DNA from 2 places in the Bradyrhizobium sp. ORS 111 genome. Region 1 is predicted to be linked to the other one. Evidence: riboswitches for the same ligand, from Rfam matches in the RefSeq annotation. Region 1 holds a riboswitch; the other holds the start of a gene.
What was found. A riboswitch is a leader RNA that binds a small molecule or an ion and turns the genes downstream of it on or off. The one in region 1 is predicted to bind cobalamin.

Region 2: linked by a shared signal. The riboswitch ahead of P6U30_RS34635 (DUF1636 family protein) and the one ahead of metE (5-methyltetrahydropteroyltriglutamate--homocysteine S-methyltransferase) in region 1 are both predicted to bind cobalamin.

The regions. Positions count from the first base shown of each region.
Region 1 is NZ_CP120701.1:1,976,522-1,981,564, forward strand. It holds gene P6U30_RS09130 (MFS transporter) at 1-309, shown strand, start outside; cobalamin riboswitch at 1,018-1,218, shown strand; gene metE (5-methyltetrahydropteroyltriglutamate--homocysteine S-methyltransferase) at 1,320-3,653, shown strand; gene P6U30_RS09140 (GDP-L-fucose synthase family protein) at 4,194-5,043, opposite strand, start outside.
Region 2 is NZ_CP120701.1:7,491,704-7,496,746, reverse strand. It holds gene cobN (cobaltochelatase subunit CobN) at 1-1,716, opposite strand, end outside; gene cobW (cobalamin biosynthesis protein CobW) at 1,716-2,750, opposite strand; gene P6U30_RS34635 (DUF1636 family protein) at 2,747-3,121, opposite strand; cobalamin riboswitch at 3,212-3,422, opposite strand; gene cobO (cob(I)yrinic acid a,c-diamide adenosyltransferase) at 3,465-4,115, shown strand; gene P6U30_RS34625 (cobyric acid synthase) at 4,136-5,043, shown strand, end outside.

The DNA.
Region 1 (5,043 bases):
ATCGGTTTTGTGGCCCTGCTGGCCGCGCCGGTGGCTGCGATTGCCATGGCGGGTTTGCTGCTTATCGGATTGGGTGCATCGAATATCGTGCCGGTGTTATGCCGCCGTGCTGGCAAGCAGAAGGTGATGCCGGCAGGTTTGGCGATCGCAGCCGTCACGACGGCGGGTTACGCCGGTATCCTCGTCGGTCCAGCTGGCGCCGGGCTCGTTGCACACATGGCTGGGCTGCCTTTTGCTCTCGCGATACTAGGAGCACTCATGTGCATCGTCACGCTGTCGGCCCGGACTGTGACGGCCAACCCTCGCTGATTGTTGGAGAAGGACATGTAGGCCTTCTGCCAAGCGGTTGCGCACGGTTGGCACCCATCACCGCCACTCGGGGGTAGCAACATAGCGAGGACGCTGCGAAAGAGAACGGTTATGGCCAAGAAGCACTGTCGCAGAATGGCCGTTGGTCCAGCGGCCTGAAATACATAGCAAACGCAGTGCTGGTCCGTTCGACATCGATGGGGGCGCCCAGCACGGCAAAAGCGAGATTGATTGATAGTGCCGAGATCTTCCATGCCTTCCAGAGCATATTCGCACGTCTCGGCGCACACGGCCGACGGGATAGATACGTTACCGGGAGCTGCTTACCGGCCCAGCCGCTCGAACCACTTTGCCCGGGATGGGCAAGCTGATTTGACCCACAGCTTCCAAGGGTGACGGTCCCGCAAGGCGGATCTTGCTAAGTTGTCGAGAGATTCACATGTCGAAGATGCTAGTAAAGGCTACCGACTGGTAGCTCGGTCGAAGCCGATCTGTCGCGTGCCATCGGCTGCAGGCAAAATGCGACCCCGATGTACTCGCGCGTGCAGAGACCAGGGCCGAGTTCGAAGCGAGCACTGCCCGGCACACTCATCGCGCAAAGGGGGCTTTAGATCGCGATCGTCGCGATGGAGCCACACCTACAGACTTGTTGAGCGGAGCCGCAGAAGGATGCCGTGCCAAGAGGTTGACGGAACGCTGCTTGTTCGGATAACTGATTTTCGTCGAGGTTCTCCGGAGCGCACTGATCCGGAGCTAAGAGGGAAGCCGGTCGAATGCCGGCGCTGCCCCCGCAACTGTAAGCGGCGAGCCGCTGTCCAATAAAGTCACTGAAACCGCTTGGTTTCGGGAAGGCCGGACAGCAGCGATGACCCGCAAGCCAGGAGACCTGCCCCGACAACATATTCGTCCGCGGGCGGGGTGTCCCGGTGGTGCGCCAAGCAATTGCCGCTTCGGCGGCTTTTCCTGCACGCAATCGCCATGACCTCTGCCCCAAACCAGGGGTTAGAGCTATGTCCGTCCTTTCACTTCCCGTTGCTACACTTGGTACGCCACGCATCGGTCCGCGCCGTGAACTCAAATTCGCGCTCGAAAGCTACTGGACCGGGAAGTCCACCGAAGCGCAGCTGCTTGAAGCGGCAGCTGGACTGCGCACTGCTAACTGGGCGCGGCAGAAATCGCTCGGCGCGACCGTCATTCCGTCGAATGATTTCTCGCTTTACGATCATGTGCTCGACACCAGTGTGATGGTGGGCGCCATTCCGGATGTTTACGCTTGCACCACAGGTCCTGTACCGCTCTACACCTACTTCGCTATGGCGCGCGGTGCGCCGAACGGTGAACTCGATGCGAGTTGCCCTCACTCCAATCCTGCACAGGGCGCGCCTGCGCAGGAGATGACGAAGTGGTTCGACACCAATTACCACTATATGGTCCCTGAATTTCACAAGGGGCAGATCTTCAGGCTTTCTTCTCGAAAGCCGATTGAGGAATATGAGGAGGCAAAGGGGCTTGGTTACCAGACGCGTCCCGTGCTGATTGGCCCAGTGACCTTCCTGAAGCTTGGCAAGAGCGCAGATCCTTCATTCAATCCATTGTCGCTGTTGGATCGACTGCTGCCGGTCTATGTCGACGTTCTTCGTGAGCTGGTCGCGCGCGGCGCAGAATGGGTTCAGCTCGATGAGCCCTGTCTGGTCTTGGACCTCGACGAAATATCCCGCAAAGCCTTGCTTCGTACCTATACCTATTTTGCTAGGGAGATACCTGCTCTTAAAATCATGCTGGCGACCTACTTTGGGACCATCGGCGGTAATCTCGATACGGCCTTGGCTTTGCCGGTTTCCGGGCTCCACGTCGACTTGGTAAGGGGGGCAGACCCGCTGAACGCGATCGTCGCTGGGATTCGCAACGATCTCGTTCTCTCACTGGGGGTCGTCGATGGGCGCAACGTTTGGCGCTCCAACCTTTCAGCGCTGGTCGATCAGCTGGCGCCCACCGTGGCAAAACTCGGCACTGATCGCGTCCAGATCGCCCCCTCATGTTCGCTGCTCCATGTTCCAATCGACCTGGGGCTCGAAACCGATCTCGATTCCGATGTAAAGAGCTGGCTGGCTTTCTCGGTTCAGAAAATTAAGGAACTAGCGACCCTAGGAAGGGCGCTTGCTGGCGATCGTGCCGGCGTGGCCGATGTGCTCGCGGCATCAAAAAACGCGGCACTTGCACGCGAGCAATCGCCCAAGATCCACAATGCGGACGTCGCTGCGCGCATGGCTGCGATCGACCAAACCAAGCGCTACCGTTGCAGTCCTTTCGCAAAGCGCGCCGAGGCCCAGCGCGCGCGGTTTGCCTTGCCGACATTTCCCACGACGACCATTGGATCGTTTCCGCAAACCGCGGAAGTTCGCAATGCCCGCGCTTGCCATGCCAAAGGAGGGTTGAGCAACGCGCAGTACGAGCAGTTTCTCAGAGAGGAAACGGCGCGTGCGGTGCTATGGCAGGAGAATATCGGGCTCGATGTTCTCGTGCATGGTGAGTTCGAGCGCAATGACATGGTGCAGTATTTCGGCGAGCAGCTTTCCGGATTCGCCTTCACCAAGCACGGTTGGGTTCAGTCGTATGGCTCGCGCTACGTCCGTCCACCAATTCTGTTTGGGGATGTCTCGCGGTCGAAGCCGATGACGGTCGAATGGTGGCGATACGCGCAGTCGCTGACCAACAAGCCAATGAAGGCAATGTTGACTGGACCGGTGACGATTCTGAACTGGTCTTTTGTCCGTGACGATATTCGGCGAAGCGATGCCTGTCGCCAGCTTGCGGTTGCGATCCGCGATGAGGTGCTCGACCTTGAGGAGGCGGGAGCGACAATAATCCAGATAGACGAGGCCGCGTTGCGCGAAGGGTTGCCGTTACGCAAATCACAATGGAGGAGTTATCTCGATTGGGCCGTGGATAGCTTTCGCATCTGTTCGTCCGGTGCTGCCGACGAAACTCAGATTCATACGCACATGTGCTATTCCGAATTCAACGATATCATCGATGCGATTGCGGCGATGGACGCAGACGTCATTTCGATCGAGACGTCGCGCTCGAAGATGGAATTGCTCGACGCCTTCAAGAACTACAAATATCCGAACGAAATCGGGCCGGGTGTCTACGATATCCATTCGCCACGCGTTCCCGGCAAGGACGAAATGAAAGATCTCATAACGCTGGCCAGGCAGCGATTGTCCGATTCGCAGCTCTGGATCAATCCAGATTGCGGCCTAAAAACCCGAAGATGGGAGGAGGTGCTTCCCGCCTTGGTCAATATGGTCGCAGCCGCCCGCGAGTTACGAGCAGCCTGCTGATTGCATGAAGATCGTCGGCCCGAACGCCGTCGTCGATGGTGAATGTCGACTCGGACAAATGCACTGCGCTGAAAGGCGGGCGGTCCAATTGCGTGAATATCCCGCTAGTCGGCGGGATATGGCGAAAAGACCGTTCCGGAGTCGATCACACGCCGGTCTGCGAAAGGCCGGCACACCCCAGGACCCGTGGTATTTCGCTTTGCCTGGTCGGATGGGCAACAAATTGCGTGGCGGCGGTACTGAAGCTTCGGCGAAAGCCTGCATCAAGGAGAGCGACAGGCTGCGGGCATAGAGTGGGCGCGTCCTACTCTGTCCTTTCGGTGAGGCGCATCGTCGCCATGATGCCATCGGGCAACCCCGTCTCACGATTTCGCGCGAATGCTCAGAATCAATCGTCAAGCGTTCGCGCTTTCGAATTCGAAAAGCTTGCAGCCTGGTCCGGCTGCCAAATCGGCGTCCCGATCGGGAGTAGAATCGCAACCGACTGATTGCGGCGCTCGATTGCTCTGCTTCATCCCTGCGTGTCCGGCACGAGTGGGCTTACTCTCGCCGTGCGTTACTGTCGTCGAGATACGCTCGATACGCGAGCCTGATGCCGTCCTTGAGCGAGGTGGAGGCGCGCCAGCCGAGCTTGGCCAGGCGGCTGACATCGAGCAGCTTGCGCGGCGTGCCGTCCGGGCGCGACGTGTCGAAGCTGATCTCGCCGCGATAGCCGACCGCAGCCGCGACCACGCGGGCGAACTCGGCAATGCTGATATCCTCGCCGGTGCCGATATTGACCAGTTCGGGAGAGGAATAGGCCTTCATCAGGTGGATGCAGGCGTCAGCGAGATCGTCGACATAGAGGAATTCGCGCCGAGGCGTGCCGGTACCCCACACCACGACGTTGGCCGCCCCCGACAGCTTAGCCTCATGGAAGCGGCGGATCAGCGCCGCGACGACGTGGCTGTACTCGGGGTGATAATTGTCGCCGGGACCGTAGAGGTTGGTCGGCATCACGCTGATGAAATCGGAGCCGTATTGGCTGCGATAGGTCTCCGCCATCTTGATGCCGGCGATCTTGGCAATGGCATAAGGCTCGTTGGTCTGCTCCAGAGGGCCGGTCAGCATCGAATCCTCGCGCAGCGGCTGCGCTGCCAGCCGCGGATAGATGCAGGACGAGCCGAAGAACATCAGCTTCTCGCAACCATTGGCGTGCGCGGCCTGGATCACATTGGTCGAGATCGCCAGATTGTCGTAGAGGAACTCCGCCCGCAGCGTGTTGTTCGCGACAATGCCGCCAACCTTGGCCGCGGCAAGGAACACAACCTGCGGACACTTCGCGGCAAACCAGGCGTTCACTGCGGCCTGGTTGCGCAGGTCAACCTCGCTGCGCGAGGCCGTCAAGAGG
Region 2 (5,043 bases), 2.5 Mb from region 1:
TTGTGCGGCCTCGCCGGGATCGTTGACGATGAACGGATAGATCACCGGCAGGTCTCCGATCAACGCCTCCGGCCAACAGCAGGGCGACAGCGCGACCGATTTGCCCGGCAGCCATTCGAGCGTGCCATGCGCACCCATGTGCACGATGGCGTCGATGCCTTGCTGCCTGAGCCAGAGATAGAACGCGACATAGGCGTGGCGAGGCGTGCGCGCGAGATCGTGATAGTCGGCGTCGCGCTGGTTGATGTTGCCGCGCTCCGGCTGAACGGCAATGACGGACTTGCCGCATTGTATTGCGGCGAAGTGAAATTCGCCGTTGCGGCAATCTGGATCATCCTCCGGCGCGCCCCAGGCGCTCGCGAGGTCATCCTGAAGCTGCCGCGGAAGCCAGGACAGCACAGCGCGATAGTCGTCGACGCTCCACGTCAATTTCTGCCGCAGCAGAACGGCGCCGAGCGGCCCTACGGTCGCAATGCCGAAGCCCGCGGCTGCGAGATCGGACAGCAGCACGTCGACCGAAGCGAGGGCATCGAGCCCGACCGCATGCGCGATCTGATGGGGACGGCCGGGATAGTTCGAGAGCACGACAGCGAGCCGCTTCTCGTGCGCCGGCTTGGTCGCGAGCCGGTGCCAGGCGGCGACGCGCGCGGCCACAGCGGTGACACGCTCGTCGTCCGGCCGGTGCGCAAGACGCGCAAACTGGAGATCGGGATCGCGCTCGCCGGGCGACTTGAAGCTCACGACGCCCGCAAACGGACGACCGTCGACCTCCGGCAACACCACGTGCATCGCCAGATCGCCGGGAGAAAGACCGCGAAGCGACTTGGCCCAATCATCGCGCCGCGCTGTCGACAGCGCGACCTGGAACACCGGGCAGGACGCGGACTCAAACGGCGTCGTGCCGTCGTCGCCGATTGCGGAAAAGGCGGTCGCATTGACGATGGCGGCGGGAGGACAATGCGCGAACTGGGTGCGCATCCACTCGGCGACGCCCGCTGCCTTCAGCGAGGTGACGAACACGCCGTAAGCATCAAAGCCCTTCTGCCGCAACGCCGTGATCAGCGCGTCGACCGGTGCCGTGTCGCCGGCTGCGAGATAGGAACGATAGAAGGTCACCAGCGCCCGTGGCCGGTGATCTGGTGACGGCGCCGCCGTGGCGGCACCGAGCCCGGGATCGTAGAAGCCGAACTCCGGAAGGTCGATCTCGCCGACGACCGGTCCGGCATACAGTCCCGACGCCAGCGCGAGCTGGGCGATCACGGCCTGCGCCGCGACCGGGCCGCCTTTGTCGCAGAGCACCTTGAGCCTGCGCAGGGTTGAGACCGGCAGGGTGGAGAATTCATCGAGCCGCAGGTCATCGCGACCGTCCGCCGGCAGCACCGCAAGCGCGATGTTGCGCTCCTTCGCCAGGCGATGCAGCGCGGCCAGCCCATATGGCCAGTAGGGTTCGCCGCCGATCAGGCGCACAAAGATGCCGCGCGCTTGCGACAAGGTCCGCTCGATATAGGTGTCGACCGACAGCGGATGGCGCAGGTCGGCCAGATTCGCGAGCCGCAGCGACGGCAGCGATCGACGGCCGCGCCGCCAGCCGGAAGCAAACGCGGCAAGATCGCTGTCGGAGAACGAGAGCACCACGAGCTCGGCTGGAGCCTGGCCGAGATCCCTTGGTGTCGCGGTCTCCTCGAGACCGCGGCTCTCGCGGAAGACGATGTGCATCAGACACCAAGTCGCGCCTTGATGGCGGCCTCATCGATTTCGCCGTGTTCGCCGATCACGACCAGCTTCGACTGCCTCGGCCGCGCGCCCCAGGGCATGTCGAACTGATGTCGCACCCGCTCGCCGACAGATTGCACCAGTAGCCGCATCGGCTTGCCCTGGATCGCGATATAGCCCTTGGCGCGCAGCACATTCTGCTCGCGCGCCAGTCCCTTGACCGATGCAACTAGAGCATCGACATCGGAGACTTCCGGGAGATCGATCACCACGGAGTTGAAGTCATTGTGTTCGTGCTCGTCCTCGCCGTCGTGGTGAGACGGACGCGCCGCGAGGTCATCTTCGGCGGCGGCCGCGAGACCCAGGATCACGCGCGCGTCGACCGCGCCGTCGACGACCGGCAACATCGGCACCTGCCGCGGCATTTCGGCCGCGATCGCCAACTTCGCGGCCTCGAGGCCGTCAGCGCCGGCGAGGTCCGCCTTGGTCAGCAGCACGATGTCGGCGCAGGCGATCTGATCCTCGAACACCTCGGACAGCGGCGTCTCGTGGTCGAGATTGTCGTCAGCGGCGCGCTGTGCGTCGACCGCGGCCGGGTCGGGGGCAAAGCGGCCGGCCGCAACAGCCTCCGCGTCGGCCAGTGCGATCACGCCGTCGACCGTAATCCGCGAACGGATCTCCGGCCAATCGAACGCCTTCAGCAGCGGCTTAGGCAGCGCGAGCCCCGATGTCTCGATCACGATATGATCGGGTTTCACGCGGCGCGCCAGCAATTGCTCCATCGCCGGGATGAAATCGTCGGCGACTGTGCAGCAGATGCAGCCATTAGCGAGCTCGACGATGTTCTCGCTTGGACAATTGGCGTCGGCGCAGGACTTCAGGATGTCCCCGTCGACTCCTTCGCCGCCGAACTCATTCACCAGCACCGCAAGCTTCTTGCCGTTGGCATTCCTGATCAGATGCTGGATCAGCGTCGTCTTGCCCGATCCGAGAAAGCCGGTGACGACGGTGACGGGCACCTTGGTGAGCGTGGTCATTCTGCGGCCTCTGGCACAACGGCGATGGGTGGAATGCGGGCGAGTGATTGCTTGCGAAAGATTTCCGGCCGGCTGCGCCACGGCACGATGCCGTCGGGTGCCGCCGCATAGGCGGACGCACCGGCGACCACATCCGTCGCATTGGCTTCGGACAGGCGGCCATAGACATACGACCACCGTCCCGGCGCGCTGAGCGCGACCGAGCAGCCCTGGCTGCACGCCGACAGGCATTCGACCGGAATCAGATTGACGCCGTCAGGCACACCGGCATCGCGGATCGCGGCATGCAGGCGCGCACCAGGCGTGGTCTCGCCTTCCGCGAGCGTCTGGCCGGCGCGGCAGGTGATGCAGACATGAAGTGTAACGCTCATCGCCCTTCCTGATTGACAGCGGGAGGCGATGAGGCAGACGAACCGTTCGATGGAAAGGTTCGTTCCCCGTCGCGGAACACCCCGTCCGCTGGTCTCAACGTCTGCGCTGGCAGGTCTCCCGGCTTGCGGAGCAGGGGGTTATCCCTTCGATCCCCGCCTTCCCGATTCCTTTTGGAATCAGTGGCTTTGGGCATCTCTCCGGTCACGGTCGCGGGGGCGGCTGCGCTTCGGGCCGACTTGAGCCCTATCGCATTCCCTCTTCGCCTGTCGTAGGACAGGCACCAACGCAGGGCTCACCATTCGTCCAAGCCCGGAACTTGTCAAGCCGAAGGAACGTCAGATGATGTCCGAACGAGATGCCGCCGAGGACGAAGCCGGTGGCTCCGAGGCTGCGCTGGAAGCTCGCCATGCCGCCAAGATGGCTAAAAAGAAAGACGCTCGCGATCGAATCATGGCGACCAAGAGCGGTGAGAAAGGACTGATCATCGTCCATACCGGCGCGGGCAAGGGAAAATCGTCCTCCGCCTTCGGCATGATCGTCCGCTGCGTGGCGCACGGGTTTCCCTGCGCGGTGGTGCAGTTCATCAAGGGCGCTTGGGATACCGGTGAACGCCGCCTGCTGACCGGACACTTCGGCGACCTCTGTCAATTCCACGCGATGGGCGAAGGCTTCACCTGGGAAACGCAGGATCGCGCCCGCGACATCGCCGCCGCCCAAGCCGGCTGGGAAAAAGCCAAGCAACTGATCTCCGATCCAAGCTTGCGCATGGTCGTGCTCGACGAGATCAACATCGCGCTGCGTTATGACTATCTGGCGATCGCCGACGTCGTCGATTTTCTCAAGACCTCGAAGCCGCCGATGACGCATGTCGTGCTCACCGGGCGCAATGCCAAGGAGGAACTGATCGAGATCGCCGATCTCGTGACCGAGATGACGCTGGTGAAGCATCCGTTCCGGTCCGGCATCAAGGCGCAGCCGGGCGTCGAGTTCTGACGGCGTAGCTGGACCACGCGATGGCGCGCGCATTGATGATCCAGGGAGCGGGCTCGGACGTCGGCAAATCGCTGATCGTCGCGGGCCTTGCGCGCGCGGCGAAGCGGCGTGGCCTCCGTGTATTGCCGTTCAAGCCGCAGAACATGTCGAACAACGCGGCCGTCACCGCTGACGGCGGCGAGATCGGACGCGCGCAGGCGCTGCAGGCGCTCGCCGCCGGCGTCGAGCCGCATACCGACATGAACCCGGTGCTGCTGAAGCCGGAGAGCGATGTCGGCGCGCAGATCATCGTGCAGGGCAAGCGCGTCGCAACCGCCCGTGCCTGGGAATATGCCGCCATAAAGCCCTCGCTGATGGGTGCGGTGCTGGAGAGTTTCGAGCGGCTGAAGCATCGTGCCGATCTCGTGCTGGTCGAAGGGGCCGGCAGCCCCGCCGAAGTCAATCTGCGCAAGGCCGACATCGCCAACATGGGCTTCGCGCGCAAGGCCGACGTCCCGGTGGTGGTGATCGGCGATATCGATCGCGGCGGCGTCATCGCGCAACTCGTCGGCATCAAGACGGTGATCGATCCCGAGGATGCCGCGATGATCCGCGGCTTCATCATCAACAAATTTCGCGGCGATCCGACCCTGTTCGACGACGGCTACCGGCTGATCGAAGCCCGTACGTCGTGGCGCGGCTTTGGCGTGCTGCCTTACTTCATCCGCGCCGGCGAGCTTCCGGCCGAGGACGCGCTCGGACTTGGCGAGGCGCGCAAGCCCGGCCAGCGCAAGATCGCGTTTCTGGCGCTGTCGCGCATCGCCAATTTCGATGATCTCGATCCGCTCAAGCTCGAGCCGGGCGTCGACCTCGTGATGGTGCGTCCCGGCGAAGCCATTCCGGGCGACGCCAGGCTCGTGATCGTACCGGGCTCGAAATCAACCCGCGG